Regions from separate parts of the Rossellomorea sp. DA94 genome, predicted to be linked through region 3. Evidence: riboswitches for the same ligand, from Rfam matches in the RefSeq annotation. Region 3 holds a riboswitch; each other region holds the start of a gene.
What was found. A riboswitch is a leader RNA that binds a small molecule or an ion and turns the genes downstream of it on or off. The one in region 3 is predicted to bind S-adenosylmethionine.

Region 1 (5,010 bases), 2.2 Mb from region 3:
GACTATTTCTCCTTCTTTGACCGATAAGTGAATATCCTTCACTTTCCGACCATCGTCGAGCCCCTTCACCTCAAACAGTGTTTCACCCGCGACAAGGGAGCCCTTCTGGAAATCTGCCTGGAATGCCCCACCCAGCATGGCCTCTATGATTTCGTGGGAGTTCGTTTGATGTGTTTCATACGTTCCAACTGTCTCCCCGTCTCTCATCACTGTGATGCGGTCGGAAACTTGAAACACTTCAGGCAGCCGGTGGGAGATGAAGATGATCCCCACTCCCTCTTCTTTCAAATCGTCTATCACCTGGAATAACCTTTCTGTTTCTGAAGAACTAAGTGGTGCCGTCGGTTCATCCAGGATCAGTACTTTTGCTTTGTGGAGAAGGCTACGGGCAATAAGGACCAACTGCTTTTCAGCCAGACTTAACGAAGCGGCGGGCTGATGCAGGGGGATCGATTCGGCCCCGATCTTAATGAGTGCCGCCTCTGCTTCTTTTTTCAGCTTTTTTTGGGTGATGAAGAGGGAACCTTTTTGCGAGAAATGATCCAGGCAGATATTTTCCGCCACCGAGAGCTCGGGAACGATGGCGGTATCCACTTCCTGGTAGACACAGTGAATGCCGTTTTCCTTGGCTTCCTTCGGAGATTCATAGACTCTTTTTTCAGAGAGAAGAGTGATATCTCCGCTGTCCCCGACATAAGCTCCTGATAAAATTTTCATCAGGGTGCTTTTCCCTGCGCCGTTCGCTCCCAGCAGGGCATGAACTTCTCCCTCCCGGACATCGAATCTAGCATTTTTCAAGGCTTTCACGCCAGAAAAGCTCTTGTTGATACCCGACATAGTCAATAGTGGAGACGTCATCGATCCCAGCTCCTTTCTAGTTTGTGAACGAAGATTCGAGCTCTTTCAGCTCATCTGTATACCCCTGCTCACTCGCTCCCCATCCTTCAATATGCTCGTTCAATTGATCCGTTGTAATCGATTCTTTCGGTAAAGCAGTTTTTTCAATGAACACGGGGTCCAATTTCACTTTTTCAGGCGTTTCTTTCCCGTTCAGCTTTTGATAAAGGAAGCGGACCTGGACCCTGCCGATATCTTTCGGATCTACCGCTGCCGATGCCACCCATGGGCTGCCGTCTTTTTGAATGATCTGAAGATCCTCGTCACTCATGTCGATTCCGTATACTTTGATTTCATCTCTTCCTGCCGCTTCAATTGCCCGGACGGCCCCTTTCGCAAATTCATCCCACGCTGCCCAGACAGCATCGATGTCCCCTTTGTTTGGGTATTGTTTCAAGATCGCCTCCATCTGAGCCTGTGTATCAAGCGCTGTATTCTGACTCGCTGCTCCAAATGCCGCGACTTCTTTAATATCCGGATTCCCCTTTAAAAATTCTTCGTATGCCGCCTGACGTCTTTCCATGGGTGCAAAGCCTGCGACCCAAATTTTTACGATTTCACCTTTGCCGCCAAGCTCATCTGAAAGCTTCGTCAAGGTTTGTTCAGCCATTTGTTTGTCCCCCTGCTCGAGGACCGTCACTCCTTTTGATGCCACGTCCGCATCGAAGACGACAACCGGAATATTTTGGTCTTTCGCCTTTTCCACCCCTGATTGCAGTGCTTCTTTCGTTCCATGGTCGATCAGGATCCCATCAAACTTCTGGTTGATGGCCGCGTCCAGGTTAGAGGACATTTTGGCGAGATCGCCTTCCGAAGTGAACACTTGAACCTTCCCCCCGAACTTTTCCACCTGTTCCTTGACCCCTTCAATGTATTGAGCGGAAAATGTCCCGAGATTGATTTGCATGATAAGGGCGATTTTTTTATTGGCTAACGGATGATCGGAAGTCGCTTCCCCGCCGTCTGCTTCCGCCTCCTGTGATACCTTTGGCTGACAAGCCGCCAAACTGAAAAGTAGTGCGATTAATACGAGTAATGATGCCGCTTTTTTCATCTTTCTTTTCTCCTCCCGAGGGTATCCCCCTCTATTTTTTCAAATAAAAAAACCCCTTTTCCCAAGAGAAAAGAGGTTTATGTATAAATAAACGTGCTCTTATCACTCAGGAAATGCTTCCTGCAGGTCTTAGCACCTTTCCGTCATAAACGGTAGGTTGCCGGGCGTCATCGGGCCAGTCCCTCTGCCAACTCTTTATAAGAGAATATGAAATTTGGTTGTGTTCGCTTTTGCTATAATCGCTATATTAACGATATGTGGAAATATTGTCAATATTCTTTTTAAAAAAATTCTGTGGCGGGTCTCCGGAAATGATCACCCAACACTACAAAAAAGCCCTCCCAAACCGGGAGGGCTCTATCAATCAAATCTTATTTCTCACCATACGCAAGGGACGCTTCCACGAAGTCTCTGAATAGAGGCTGCGGGCGTGTCGGGCGTGATGTGAATTCCGGGTGGAATTGAGATGCGACGAACCATGGGTGGTCGCTCAGCTCGATGATTTCCACAAGGCGGCCATCCGGGCTTGTGCCTGAGAAGATGAATCCGGCTTTTTCCATTTGCTCACGGTAGTGATTGTTGAATTCGAAACGGTGACGGTGACGTTCGTATACGACTTCTCCATCGTAGGCTGCATAGGCTTTTGAACCTTTTGTCAGCTTACATGGATATAGTCCGAGACGAAGGGTCCCGCCAAGGTCTTCGATATCCTTTTGTTCCGGTAAAAGGTCGATGACCGGATATGGCGTTTCAGGATTCAGCTCAGCAGAGTGTGCTCCTTCAAGTCCAAGGACATTACGCGCATATTCAACGGATGCGAGCTGCATGCCAAGGCAGATTCCAAGGAAAGGAATCTTGTTTTCGCGTGCATATTGCGTCGCAGCGATCTTTCCTTCGACACCGCGGTCACCGAAGCCGCCTGGTACAAGGATTCCATCCACGTCAGCAAGCTTCTCTGCCACATTTTCGTTGTCGACAAGCTCAGAGTTCAACCATCTCACTTCAATATCGCTGTCGAAATGGTAACCTGCATGACGAAGGGCTTCCACTACAGAAATATAAGCATCCTGTAATTCAACATATTTCCCGACAAGGGCGATCCTTGTTTTGCGGGAAAGGTTTTTCACCCGGTCAACCAGTTCATTCCACTCGGTCATGTCTGCTTCATGGCAGTTCAGCTTCAAGTGCTGACACGTGATTTCATCAAGTTTTTGATCCTGAAGGGCAAGTGGTACAGAGTAAAGCGTATCTGCATCCATTGCTTCGATGACTGCATGTTTATCGATATCACAGAATAACGCGATCTTGTCTTTCATATCCTGGGTCATCGGCATTTCGGTACGCACGACGATGACATTTGGCTGAATACCGAGACTACGCAGCTCTTTTACACTGTGCTGGGTCGGTTTCGTCTTCATTTCACCCGCCGCTTTAATATATGGAATCAGCGTACAGTGAATATACATCACGTTGTCACGACCGACATCACTCTTGATCTGGCGGATCGCTTCAAGGAATGGAAGGGATTCGATATCCCCGACCGTTCCACCGATTTCCGTGATCACGACATCAGAATTCGTTTCGCGGCCGGCACGGTACACGCGTTCTTTGATTTCATTTGTGATATGCGGGATGACTTGTACAGTCCCGCCAAGATAATCCCCGCGGCGCTCTTTTTTCAGAACAGTAGAATAGATTTTACCCGTTGTCACAGAGCTGTATTTCGTCAGGTTGATGTCAACGAAACGCTCGTAGTGACCAAGGTCAAGATCCGTCTCGGCACCATCATCGGTTACGAATACTTCACCGTGCTGATAAGGACTCATCGTTCCCGGATCCACGTTGATGTATGGATCGAACTTCTGGATGGTGACGCTCACTCCACGGTTTTTCAATAGTCTTCCAAGGGACGCTGCTGTGATCCCTTTCCCTAGTGACGACACTACGCCGCCTGTTACGAAAATATACTTAGTCATGTATATGTCCCCCTTATAAAGTAAGTTTGGTTCAAAAAAAGTAGAGGGTGTCTCTTATGTAGTCATGTCATGAATTTATCTTGTTCAAAGAAGGACAAGTCCATTCTCCCAAAATAAAACCAAGTGCATAAACCAGCTAAAAGACAGCCTCTTATTATCAAGATACGTAAAGATGTAAGGGGTCTTAAAAGAATCGATCCTTCACACTTAAAACCTTGTCATGTCAAAGCATTCTTCTGTATAAAAACAAAAAACGCCCCGCTTACAATCTTGTAAGGGGAGCGTGATATACGTGATCTGTCCCTTTTTAGGGAGCCCAAATAAAATACTACCTTCCTAAGAGGTAGAAGTCAAGCATAGAATAAGGGATAGAATTTTCACTCATTTCACGCAAATCAAAAGGCCCCCGGAAGGCCCAAAAGCCTGGCGGGAGCCATACTGATTCGGGAGAGATTATTTCTCTTCCTCTTCTTCCAATTCGTCTTCTTCGTCTTCATCTTCATCGTCGACATCGTCGAATTCATCGATTTCGAGCTCTTCCTCGTCCTCATCAAGATCCAGATCCTCGTCTGCATCATCAACATCGACATCGTCGTCGTCATCCGTCAAATCATCATCGTCGTCTGCCTCATCAAGATCATCATAATCAAGATCTTCATCATCCAGATCATCGAAATCATCCAGATCCAGATCTTCGTCTTTCTTCTTCGCTTTTTTCTTTTTGCTGGATTTCATCGTTGGAACGGTCTCTTCCTCGATTTGATCAACCGGGTACCATTCTCTTAATCCCCAACGGTTATCACCCATGGCAATGTATCGTCCGTCGATATTTAAATCCGTGTAGAATTGAAGTAAACGGCTCTTTACCTCTTTATCAGAGATTTCAAGCAAACCTTTGATTTCGCTTACGATCTCTTCAAATGCCATCGCTTGCTTTTTCTCTACTAAAATTTCATGTGCCAATTCAATGAATGACGTTTGACGCAATTCTTCTTTGGATAATTGCTTAAGACTCACTTTACGCACTTCCTTTCTCTATTTCACACTCTACTAAGTAGAGTAAAAAAGGGCAAAAATTCTCCA
Region 2 (5,010 bases), 1.8 Mb from region 3:
AGCCGCCATACATTCCTCCTGCACCGATCAACATGCTAATGATGATGGTGATGATGAGCTTTCTGCCCGTCCACTCCATATATTCCCCTCCAGCTTGTCGTTAGTTTATGGTATGGATGAGAGCAGCGTACGCATTCCCATCCAACGAAAAAGACACCACACAAAAACGCGCTTAGGCGGTGCGATGTCTTTGCTTATTTAACTATATGCCGGAGGGGGACGAGTTATGATTGGCAGCGGATTATTTCATACCCGTCACGATTTTCTGATTTTGATGATTTTTCAGATGAGAAGAGATGATCCCTCCCCATTTCTCAAATTCCACAAGAAACCCGTCATGACCGAAGGCTGTCGGGATAAAGTAATGTTCACCTTTAGCGGCTTGTGTGGTGAATTCCTTTAAATAGTGAGGAGAATAGATCAAATCACCCTCATAGCTGATCGAGACCAGCTCGCACGGATAGGAATCGGCGACCAGTTCCGTGCCTCCCCTTCCCCTCCCGATATCATGGGTGTTCATCGCTTTCAGGAGGGTCAGATAGCTGTTCGGATCAAATCTCTTTCCGAGTTTCTTTCCTTGATAATCAAGATAGCTTTCTACATTGTACTGCTCATTCGTCCTCTCCCGCTGAAAGCGCCTGTCAAACAACTCCTGTGTACGATAGGTCACCATCCCGACCATCCTGGCAATCTCAAGTCCTTTTAATATGGACCCGTGAGGATAGTGGCCATTTTGAAAATCGGGATCCCCTTCAATCGCTGTGATCCCGATATGATTGAAGGCGAGACCGTAATCATTCAATGCCGGTGAGACGGCGAGGGCGAATACCTTATGGATATATGCCGGGTACAGGGCTCCCCACTCCAATGCCTGCATTCCACCAAGCGACCCGCCGATCACTGCTTCGATGTGGTCGACGGACAACTGTTGGAGTGCTTCATATTGAGCGTGGACCATGTCCCGTATGGTAATGTGGGGAAAATTCGGTCCGTAACGTTTTCCGGTTTCAGGATCCGTGGACGTCGGTCCCGTACTGCCTTCACATCCCCCTAACACATTGAAAGCAATCACATTGTATAGATCGGTATCAATGTAGGATCCTGGTCCGATCAGTCCATCCCACCAGCCCCGGTCCTCTCTTGTCCCTTTCACAATATGGGTTCCGGTGAGGGCATGGCAAACGAGGATGACAGGGCCTTCTTTATTGCCGGTCCGTTCATAGGCCAGATTTACATTGTGCAATGTGGTGCCTGACTCTAATGTGAGGGATGGGATGGTAATGGAGCTTACTTCGTATGAGTATGAATTCTCCATTCCTCCACCTCCTTTTTTTATGTTGTTCGGGACGCCGCGGCACCCCGGTGAAATCAGTTCCTTTTATACCCGGGACGTTTCCAACGCCACCTCAATCGCATGATCCAGATCCTCGATCAAATCCTTCGCAGATTCCAATCCGACGGAAAGTCTTACAAGGTCCTCGGTTACGCCTGTGGCCCGGATTTCCTCATCGTTCAATTGCTGATGCGTCGTGGACGCTGGATGGATGATCAATGACTTCGCATCCCCTACATTGGCAACATGGGACCAGAGGGAAATGTTGTCGACGACTTTACGTCCTGAGTCCCTGCCCCCTTTGATTCCAAAGACGACGATGGAACCTGCTCCATTTTTCAAATATTTTTGAGCAAGAGCGTAGGACGGATGCTGCGGCAGACCCGGATAAGAAACCCAGGCAACTCCGCTGTGCTGATTTAAGTGTTCCGCAATCTTCAAGGCATTCTCCGTGTGACGTTCGATGCGGAGATGGAGGGTTTCCAGTCCCTGCAATAGCAGAAATGCGTTCTGCGGACTTAAGCACGCCCCGAGATCCCGAAGCAGCTGCACCCTTAATTTTGTGATGAATGCGGCCGCCCCTACATCCTGTGCGTAGCGAAGTCCATTATAGCTTCTGTCCTCTTCTGTGAATCCAGGGAATTTTTCATGATTCCAATCAAACTTCCCACCGTCGATGACGACTCCCCCGATGGCCGTACCGTGGCCGCCGATCCACTTCGTTGCAGAGTGAATGACGATGTCCGCTCCCCACTCAATCGGCTTACACACATATGGTGTGGCAAATGTGTTATCGATGATGAGTGGGATATGATGGTCATGGGCCACTTTCGCCACCGACTCGATGTCCAGGACGTGCAGGCTCGGATTTCCGATCGTCTCTGCGAATACCGCTTTTGTTTTCGGCGTAATCGCCTTTCGGAAGTTTTCCGGATCAGTCGGATCGACGAAATGAACCTTGATTCCGTATTTCGGAAGAGTCGTAGAGAATAAATTGTACGTTCCACCGTACAGATTGGTGGCTGCCACGATCTCATCCCCTGCACCGGCTATATTCAGGATGGAAAGAGAAATGGCGGCCATCCCGGATGATACACCCAGGGCTCCGATTCCCCCTTCTAAAAGGGCGAGGCGCTTCTCAAGGACGTCAACGGTCGGGTTCATGATACGGGTGTAGATGTTTCCCGGTTCTTCAAGGGCGAATAGCTTTGCGGCGTGATCGCTGTTGTCGAACACGTAGGATGTCGTTTGATAGATGGGTACCGCCCTTGAGCCTGTAGTTGGGTCCGGCTCCTGGCCGCCGTGAAGAAGAAGTGTGTCGAAATCGAATGATTTGGTCATTTGGAATTCCTCCTAGAGTTTTTTAGTTTTTGGATTGATGTGGATGGTTGGTTGGTTGGGTTCAGCTGCTGAATTGGATGGTTTTTTTTAGCAGCTGAATTTGTGAAGAATTTCAGCTGCTGATTTTCGGGATGATTTCACCTGCTGATTTTTCACAGAATATCAGCAGGTGAAATCATCCAAACATTCTCCTGCTGAACCCCCATGCAAAAGCCTAAGAAGCGAGAAGAGGATAAAATAAAAAACCCTCTTCCTAAGAAGAGGGTCTAATTGAATAGGGTCCTCCTCTTATCTTTCAGGCAGATCGCCTGCAGGAATTAGCACCTTTTCATGTGACGCATAGTGCGTACATGAAGGTTGCCGGGTTTCATCGGGCCTAGTCCCTCCACCTCTCTGGATAAGAGCATTTAATTGTCAATGTGAAAAATTCATGCGTTGAGATGAATTATAAAGGGTAACCAGCCTCAACGTCAAGACCATTTTCAGAATTTTTTATTTTTTAACAGAAGCTGCTATTGCCTCGTTGAATTGAGAAACGATATCTTCCCCATCCTCGATACCTAACGATATGCGCACCACATGGGTGTTGATGCCTAGTTTTTCCTGCGCTTCTCTCGGAAGGGCACGATGAGAGGTTCCAAGCGGATAGGAAACCGTTGTTTCCACGCCGGCCAAGGACGGGATGATCTTGATCCACCCAAGGGATTTGAAGAATGTGCTGATATTGCAGCTGTCATCGAGTTCGATGGTGACGATTGCGCCATTTCCTTTATCGGATAGATCAATTGGATAATAGACCTTCTTCACCTGCTCATTGCTGCGCAGTTCATCTGCAAGTGTTCCCGCGTTCTGAGCCTGGGTCCCCACCCGAAGTGCCAATGTTTTCGCCCCCCGGCATGTGAGCCATGCTTCAAAAGGACTTAAGTTGGAACCTATGTTGACGACCTTTTCCCTTGCCTTTTGAACAAGTTCTTCATTTCCGACTACGACTCCCGCTGTGATATCGCTATGCCCGCCGATATACTTCGTAGCGCTGTGAGCGACCAGATCGACCCCTTCAAGGTAGGGCTGACGCAGAAATGGAGTAGCAAATGTATTGTCGATCATCGATTTCAGGTTATGCTTTTCGGCAAGAGCTACCATTCTTGAAATATCCTCTACCCGCATAAATGGATTGGTTACCGTCTCACTGTAGAGAAGTTTGGTGTCGGGAGTAAGTGCTGCCTCGATTTCCTCCTCACTCGTGAAATCGACAAAGGAGGTCGAAATACCGAATGATTTCAGCTCTTCTTTCAGCATATGGAAAGTGCCTCCGTATAAATCCTCCGCCGCAACAATATGGTCCCCTGCCTGAACAATGGCAAGGAGACCAACCAGGATCGCCGACAATCCGGAAGACGTGGCGACACCGGCAGGAGCTCCTTCAAGTTCTGCCACCATCTTCCCAAGTTCATCCGTGTTGGGATTACCCGTCCTTGAATAAAGATAAGGAGACTTCCCCTCATAGAAGCCCTCAAGCTCCTCCAGAGACGTAAAAGAAAAAGCAGACGTCTGGTAGATCGGTGTTGTCTTACTACGGATTTCCTCTGTTCCTTTCAGCTGACTATGTACGACCTTGGTGGTGAATTTCATTTCACTGTCATCCTTCCTGAATCTATGTATTTTTAAAAGTGTATCATATTCAGAAGATTGTGAGGAGTATGAGGTGTTGGGAGGCAAAAAAAAGAACCCGTCGCATTAATGCAACAGGTTCTCCTCGTCAGACGTTTTCTAAACACCCGATCAGGCGATTTTCGATATCCAACGCCAACCGCTTCAATTCATCGTTATCAACCATTTCAATCAGCTTGCTCGGCTTTGCCATACCGATTTTCGTCGTTCCCTTTTCTGTATATACCGTCACTTTACAAGGCAGGAAATAGCTGACGAGCATGCTTTCTTCCAGCACCTTTTTCGCTTCGTGGGGATTACATACTTCCAGGACAACGACTTCTTCGTTAAAATCCAGCCCTTTATCCTGAAGCTTTGCGGCCAGGTCAAGATTCCACAGAACCCCGAAGCTTTCTTCTTTCAAGGCTGCCTCTACTGCTGATACGGCATCCTTCACATTCATTGAAACTTCTTTTGTGTAGTGGAACATAGTGATCCTCCTTTTTGGGTCATGGTTATTTATACCTCATAGTGTATGCATTGAAACGTCCTGATCGAGGTCCGTCCCTCTCATTATTTCATCCCTTCGACCATTTTACCCATCATTTCTTCGTTCATGGGGCCGACGATTTTGTGCTGGATGAGGCCGTTTGTGTCGATCATGTAAGTGGTCGGGATCGTGAATG
Region 3 (5,010 bases):
TCAAGTATAACATAGAATTGGATAAATAGAAACGTGCGTTCTGAAAACAACTGGAAATGATCATTATGTCACAGGAAACAAATGTATACCTCCCTAGATGAATTCATATGATGAAAGAGCAAGGGAGGTAGGTGAAGAATGGACGATCGATTAATGAGGGATTCCCCTTTAGAATTGAAGTATCCGGATGATATGCTTTCCATCATTCGAGAGGGATTAAACCCCTCCACATCCAAAAAGATTATCATCATAGGGGCCGGGATGAGTGGAGTGGTTGCAGCCTCGACTTTAAAAAAGGCCGGGCATAATGTCGTGATTCTTGAAGGAAACAAAAGGATCGGGGGAAGGGTTTATACCGTTCGGAAGCCATTTACCTCAGGGAATTATATGGATGCCGGTGCCATGAGGATCCCCGATAATCATCGATTGGTATTTGAGTATATACGTAAATTCAATCTGCCATTTCAACCATTTCAAAATTCCTCTTCTAAAGACTTGTTTTTAGTAAATAACATTTTAGTGACGAGAAAAGAGTACGAAGCTGATCCGGATATTCTGCAATATCCTCTCCCCGAAAGTGAAAGGGGGAAAACCGCTTCTGAGCTCTTTCTTGAAGCCACCAAGCCTTTTATAGATTTGTATAATAACAGTGAACACAGTGAACAATTGAACTTAATAAAAAAGTATTCGAATTATTCAGTGGGGCAATTCCTGTCCAACAACCCGTTCGGAAAATCCTTATCGTTGAATGCCATCCGGAAAATAAATGTCATTCTCGGAATCGAGGGATTTCCTGAGTTTTCATTTGTTGATATATTAAAAGATATTATTTTTCCTATCTTTAGAAAAGAGACGAAGTTTTATGAAATAACAGGTGGGAATGACCAATTGCCGTATTCATTTATGGGTGAGCTACAGGCCCATATTTATATGAACCAAAAAGTGACCCGTATCATACAGTCTAGTTCAGTTGTCAACGTACAAACGGTTAACCCATTGGATGGGACGTATAGGGAGTATCAAGCTGACTATGTGATTGTCACTGTTCCTTTTACCGTTTTTCAATTTATTGATGTCGTCCCATATAACTCGATTTCTTTCAAAAAATGGCAGGCGATCCGTGAAGTGACCAATATTCCATCTGTAAAAATCGGTATCGAGTTCAGAAGTCGTTTTTGGGAGGAAATGAATTACGGAAACATTGTATCCGATCTTCCCACCCGATTTACTTATATGCCAAGTCATGACATAGGGAGCAACAAACCTAGTGTGATGCTGGCAAGCTACAGTTGGGGTCAAAACGCTCTCTTATGGAATAGTAAATCGAAGGAAGCAATCATTTCAGAAGTGTTGAAGGATCTTTCCAGGGTTTATGGAAATCGGGTTTATACAGAACTACTGAATTATTTTGTTTATAATTGGAGCAGAAATCCTTTCTCGGCAGGATGTTTTACTCTATATACACCTGGTCAGGCAGCTGACATCGGGGATTATGTCCGTACACCCGAAGGCAGGCTCCATTTTGCAGGCGAACACACGTCCTCTTTTCATGGTTGGATAGAAGGTGCGGTGGAATCCGGTATAAGGGCTGCATATGAAGTGAATGGGCGATAAACCAAAGACGCATCTCATCATGCGTTTTGTTTACGTTCAGGTCGTTTTTAGAAAAATGATTTTCCATTTGTGTCCTGTCCTATAGGAAATCAGACCGAATCCTGAAAAAACCTTCTACTCTATCGACACTCTGCATAAAGTTAACTATTAAATACTTTATATAGGGGTACTGATGATGTCGTATAAGTCTCGAAATAATAATAGCTTAGTCCCGCTAGTATTCGTATCTATGAAAGCCGTCATCCGGGTAGTATTGATAGGGATCATCATGATGTATGTCATGGTATGGCTGATTTCGTCGACGGCCATTAAATTGAGGGTGGACAGCCTTTTCTATACTTCGGTATCAGAGCTTGTACCGAAAGAGACATTCCTTATGCTTCTGTCACAGGAAATGACAGGTCTGCGCATCGAGAATAAAGAGGCCATGAATACCGACTTTGATTGGTTGGAAAGCGTGACGAATGTATCACTGCTTGACCCAAGGAGTCTATTTGGACGAGAAATCCCTGGAATAGAAAATTATCATACGCATATAGCCGTTGCCGGTAAAGGGACGGACATTACCAATTTACCTAATGAGTCGCCAGCTCCAACGGAGGACCAGCTGAAGGATCAGGAAATCGATCAGAACCAAGTCGATCAAGCCAATCATAACTCAGGTGACGGTGTGCAGGAGATTGAAGAAAAGTCTGTGTTCATTTATCACTCCCACAGCTGGGAAGCCTTTAGCCCTCTAATTAAAAACAACGATTCAAAAGATCCGGCCAGTACGAATGAAAAGGTCAATGTCATTGCGGTTGGTTCAAAATTGAAACAGGAACTCGAATCACGAGGAATCGGGGCAGTGCAAGACAAGACAGATGTAAACCAAGCATTGAAAAACAAATCATGGACCTATTTTGAATCCTATAAGCTGACAAGGGGATTGGTTCAAGAAGCCCTTGCACAAGATGACGATTTAACCTATTTAATAGATATTCACCGGGACTCCCAACCCCGAAATATTACGACCAAAACGATCAATGGCAAGGACTATGCACGCCTATTTTTTATCGTAGGGAAAGAAAATAAGAATTTTGAAAAGAATCTCAAAATCGCGAAAGAATTAAATGCTAAATTAGAAGAGAAGTACCCTGGAATCAGCAGGGGGGTTTTCGTTAAAACAAAAGCAGAAGGAAATGGGGTCTACAATCAGGATCTAACAGAAAGGGCGATGCTCCTTGAGTTTGGCGGAGTGGAAAATAACTTAGTGGAATTATATAATTCCACCGAAGCATTTGCGGAAATCTTTGCAGCTTATTATAAGAAGGATGCAGTTGAGGTAAACGCTCAATAACTATTGAAATGACGTGAGCCATATGCCCGCGTCATTTTATTGTTTGGCCATTTCCGAAAAGATAAACCAGGCTTCTAACTGGTTAACTTCGTGCAATTTTTCCAGTGAATAGAGCCGACATCACTATGCGGATGGCAATCCTTCTGAATATAGTGATACTCATCCTCAAGTTCTCTAAGTGTCAGCTCGAATAATTGTTTATTTCCTTTTTTGAAAATGTTATGGACGATCAATTTGTTAATTAACTCATTTCTTCTTTTATTAATTGCTTCCTGGAGATTTTCTCCCATTATGATCACTCCTCTTATAATATGAATAAACAGAGAAAGAGACTTTTTCATGTAAAAAAGCCTACTTCCTAGTAAGATAAGAAGAAGGCTTTAACGGAAAAAACTTCAACTTATCTTTCAAGCTTGATGCTTGTGGAATTAGCACAGTGTTCTAGAAATTAGAATCTGTTGCTGAGGTATCATCGGGCCAGTCCCTCTACCTCTCTGGATAAGTGGCTATGTGGTTATCAGAATTCTATTATATGTTATATCAAACTATTCCTAGTTGTCAACTTTGAATTAAACGTGACACCAGGATCAAAAAATGAACTCCTTATTCTAATTACATATCATATTCCTTTTTCAGACACAGTTTCTTTTTCTAATCTGCCTAAAACATGATAATCTGTATACATACACGTAATTAATGGAGTGGATAGTATGAAGAAAGTGGTTATCGTAGGTGGGGGCATTACAGGCTTAACGGCTCTCTATAATCTGCAAAAAATATCCAGGGAACAAAATCTGGATATTGAGTTAGTGTTAATTGAACGGGATCAACAGCTCGGTGGTAAGATCAGGACGATAACGGAAGGTGACTTTATTATGGAAGCTGGTGCAGATTCCATTGTGGCCCGTAATGGGGGAGTGCTTCCATTGGTCAATGACCTTCAACTTCAAAACGAACTGGTATATAACGAAACAGGAACATCTTACATATACACAAATGGTGAACTGCATAGAATACCTCCCGACACAATCTTCGGTATTCCCATGAGCATAGAAGCACTTAATGAAAGCACTCTGATTTCTGAAGCCGGAAAGAAAGCGGCCCTTCTGGACCTGGAGACGAAAAATACTGTATTCACGAAGGAAAGCTCCATCGGAGAATTTCTGGAAGCATTCCTCGGGAAAGAACTAGTGGAGAATCAGATCGCACCTGTATTATCAGGGGTTTATTCAGGGAACCTGTATAAGCTGACCATGGCCTCGACTCTTCCATATCTCCTGGATTATAAAAATGAGTATGGGAGCATCATCCAAGGATTATCTGCGAACAAGCAGAAATTCAAGGGATCTTCCAATAAAAAGTTCATTTCCTTTAGGCATGGATTATCCACCATTATCCACCGTCTGGAAGAAGAGTGCGGTGATGCGACGATTCTAAAAGGAACAGCGACAACAAATCTCCAAATGTGTGCTGACAAATATGAGCTCACGTTAAAAGGACATGAAAGCATTCAAGCAGATGCTGTCATTTTTGCGACACCTCATGATGTGACTCAACAGATTTTAAATCGTGCAACATTAAATGAAGATTTTAATACCTTAAGGAACTCTTCCTTGATCTCCATCTACCTGGGTTTCAATGTTCCTGACGAGGAGCTCCCGGCTGATGGTACAGGGTTTATTGTTTCTAAAGGCAGCGAAGTGAAGTGCGATGCATGTACATGGACGAGCCGTAAATGGAAACACACATCTCGAAACCATAATCTTCTGGTAAGACTTTTTTATAAGAGCTCGAATGCTCATTACGGGCAGTTAAAGCATTTAGAAGAGGACGAACTGACAAAAGTGGCACTGGATGATATTAAGGAGAGCGTCGGAATCAATGCGGATCCCATTTCAGTGGAAGTGACCAATTGGAAAGATTTAATGCCGAATTATCATCTTTCGCATAATCAGGCCGTGCAGGCTTTGGAGAAGGTGATCACAACTGAAATGCCAAGAGTGAAACTGGCCGGAGCCTCCTACTACGGCGTGGGGATAGGCGCCTGTATTCAGAAC

Region 1: linked by a shared signal. The riboswitch ahead of P8596_RS22995 (sugar ABC transporter substrate-binding protein) and the one ahead of P8596_RS11800 (Fur-regulated basic protein FbpA) in region 3 are both predicted to bind S-adenosylmethionine.
Region 2: linked by a shared signal. The riboswitch ahead of P8596_RS21115 (O-acetylhomoserine aminocarboxypropyltransferase/cysteine synthase family protein) and the one ahead of P8596_RS11800 (Fur-regulated basic protein FbpA) in region 3 are both predicted to bind S-adenosylmethionine.

What each region holds. Positions count from the first base shown of each region.
Region 1 covers NZ_CP122397.1:4,460,825-4,465,834, forward strand. Annotated here, with positions in the region: gene P8596_RS22990 (sugar ABC transporter ATP-binding protein) at 1-858, opposite strand, end outside; gene P8596_RS22995 (sugar ABC transporter substrate-binding protein) at 875-1,951, opposite strand; SAM riboswitch class I at 2,048-2,155, opposite strand; gene P8596_RS23000 (CTP synthase) at 2,323-3,927, opposite strand; gene rpoE (DNA-directed RNA polymerase subunit delta) at 4,381-4,944, opposite strand.
Region 2 covers NZ_CP122397.1:4,063,230-4,068,239, forward strand. Annotated here, with positions in the region: gene P8596_RS21105 (S41 family peptidase) at 1-79, opposite strand, end outside; gene metX (homoserine O-acetyltransferase MetX) at 242-1,315, opposite strand; gene P8596_RS21115 (O-acetylhomoserine aminocarboxypropyltransferase/cysteine synthase family protein) at 1,379-2,674, opposite strand; SAM riboswitch class I at 2,960-3,078, opposite strand; gene P8596_RS21120 (trans-sulfuration enzyme family protein) at 3,167-4,306, opposite strand; gene P8596_RS21125 (DUF302 domain-containing protein) at 4,434-4,814, opposite strand; gene P8596_RS21130 (peroxiredoxin family protein) at 4,898-5,010, opposite strand, start outside.
Region 3 covers NZ_CP122397.1:2,283,375-2,288,384, forward strand. Annotated here, with positions in the region: gene P8596_RS11790 (flavin monoamine oxidase family protein) at 139-1,614, shown strand; gene spoIIP (stage II sporulation protein P) at 1,787-2,953, shown strand; gene P8596_RS11800 (Fur-regulated basic protein FbpA) at 3,028-3,243, opposite strand; SAM riboswitch class I at 3,351-3,458, opposite strand; gene P8596_RS11805 (protoporphyrinogen oxidase) at 3,664-5,010, shown strand, end outside.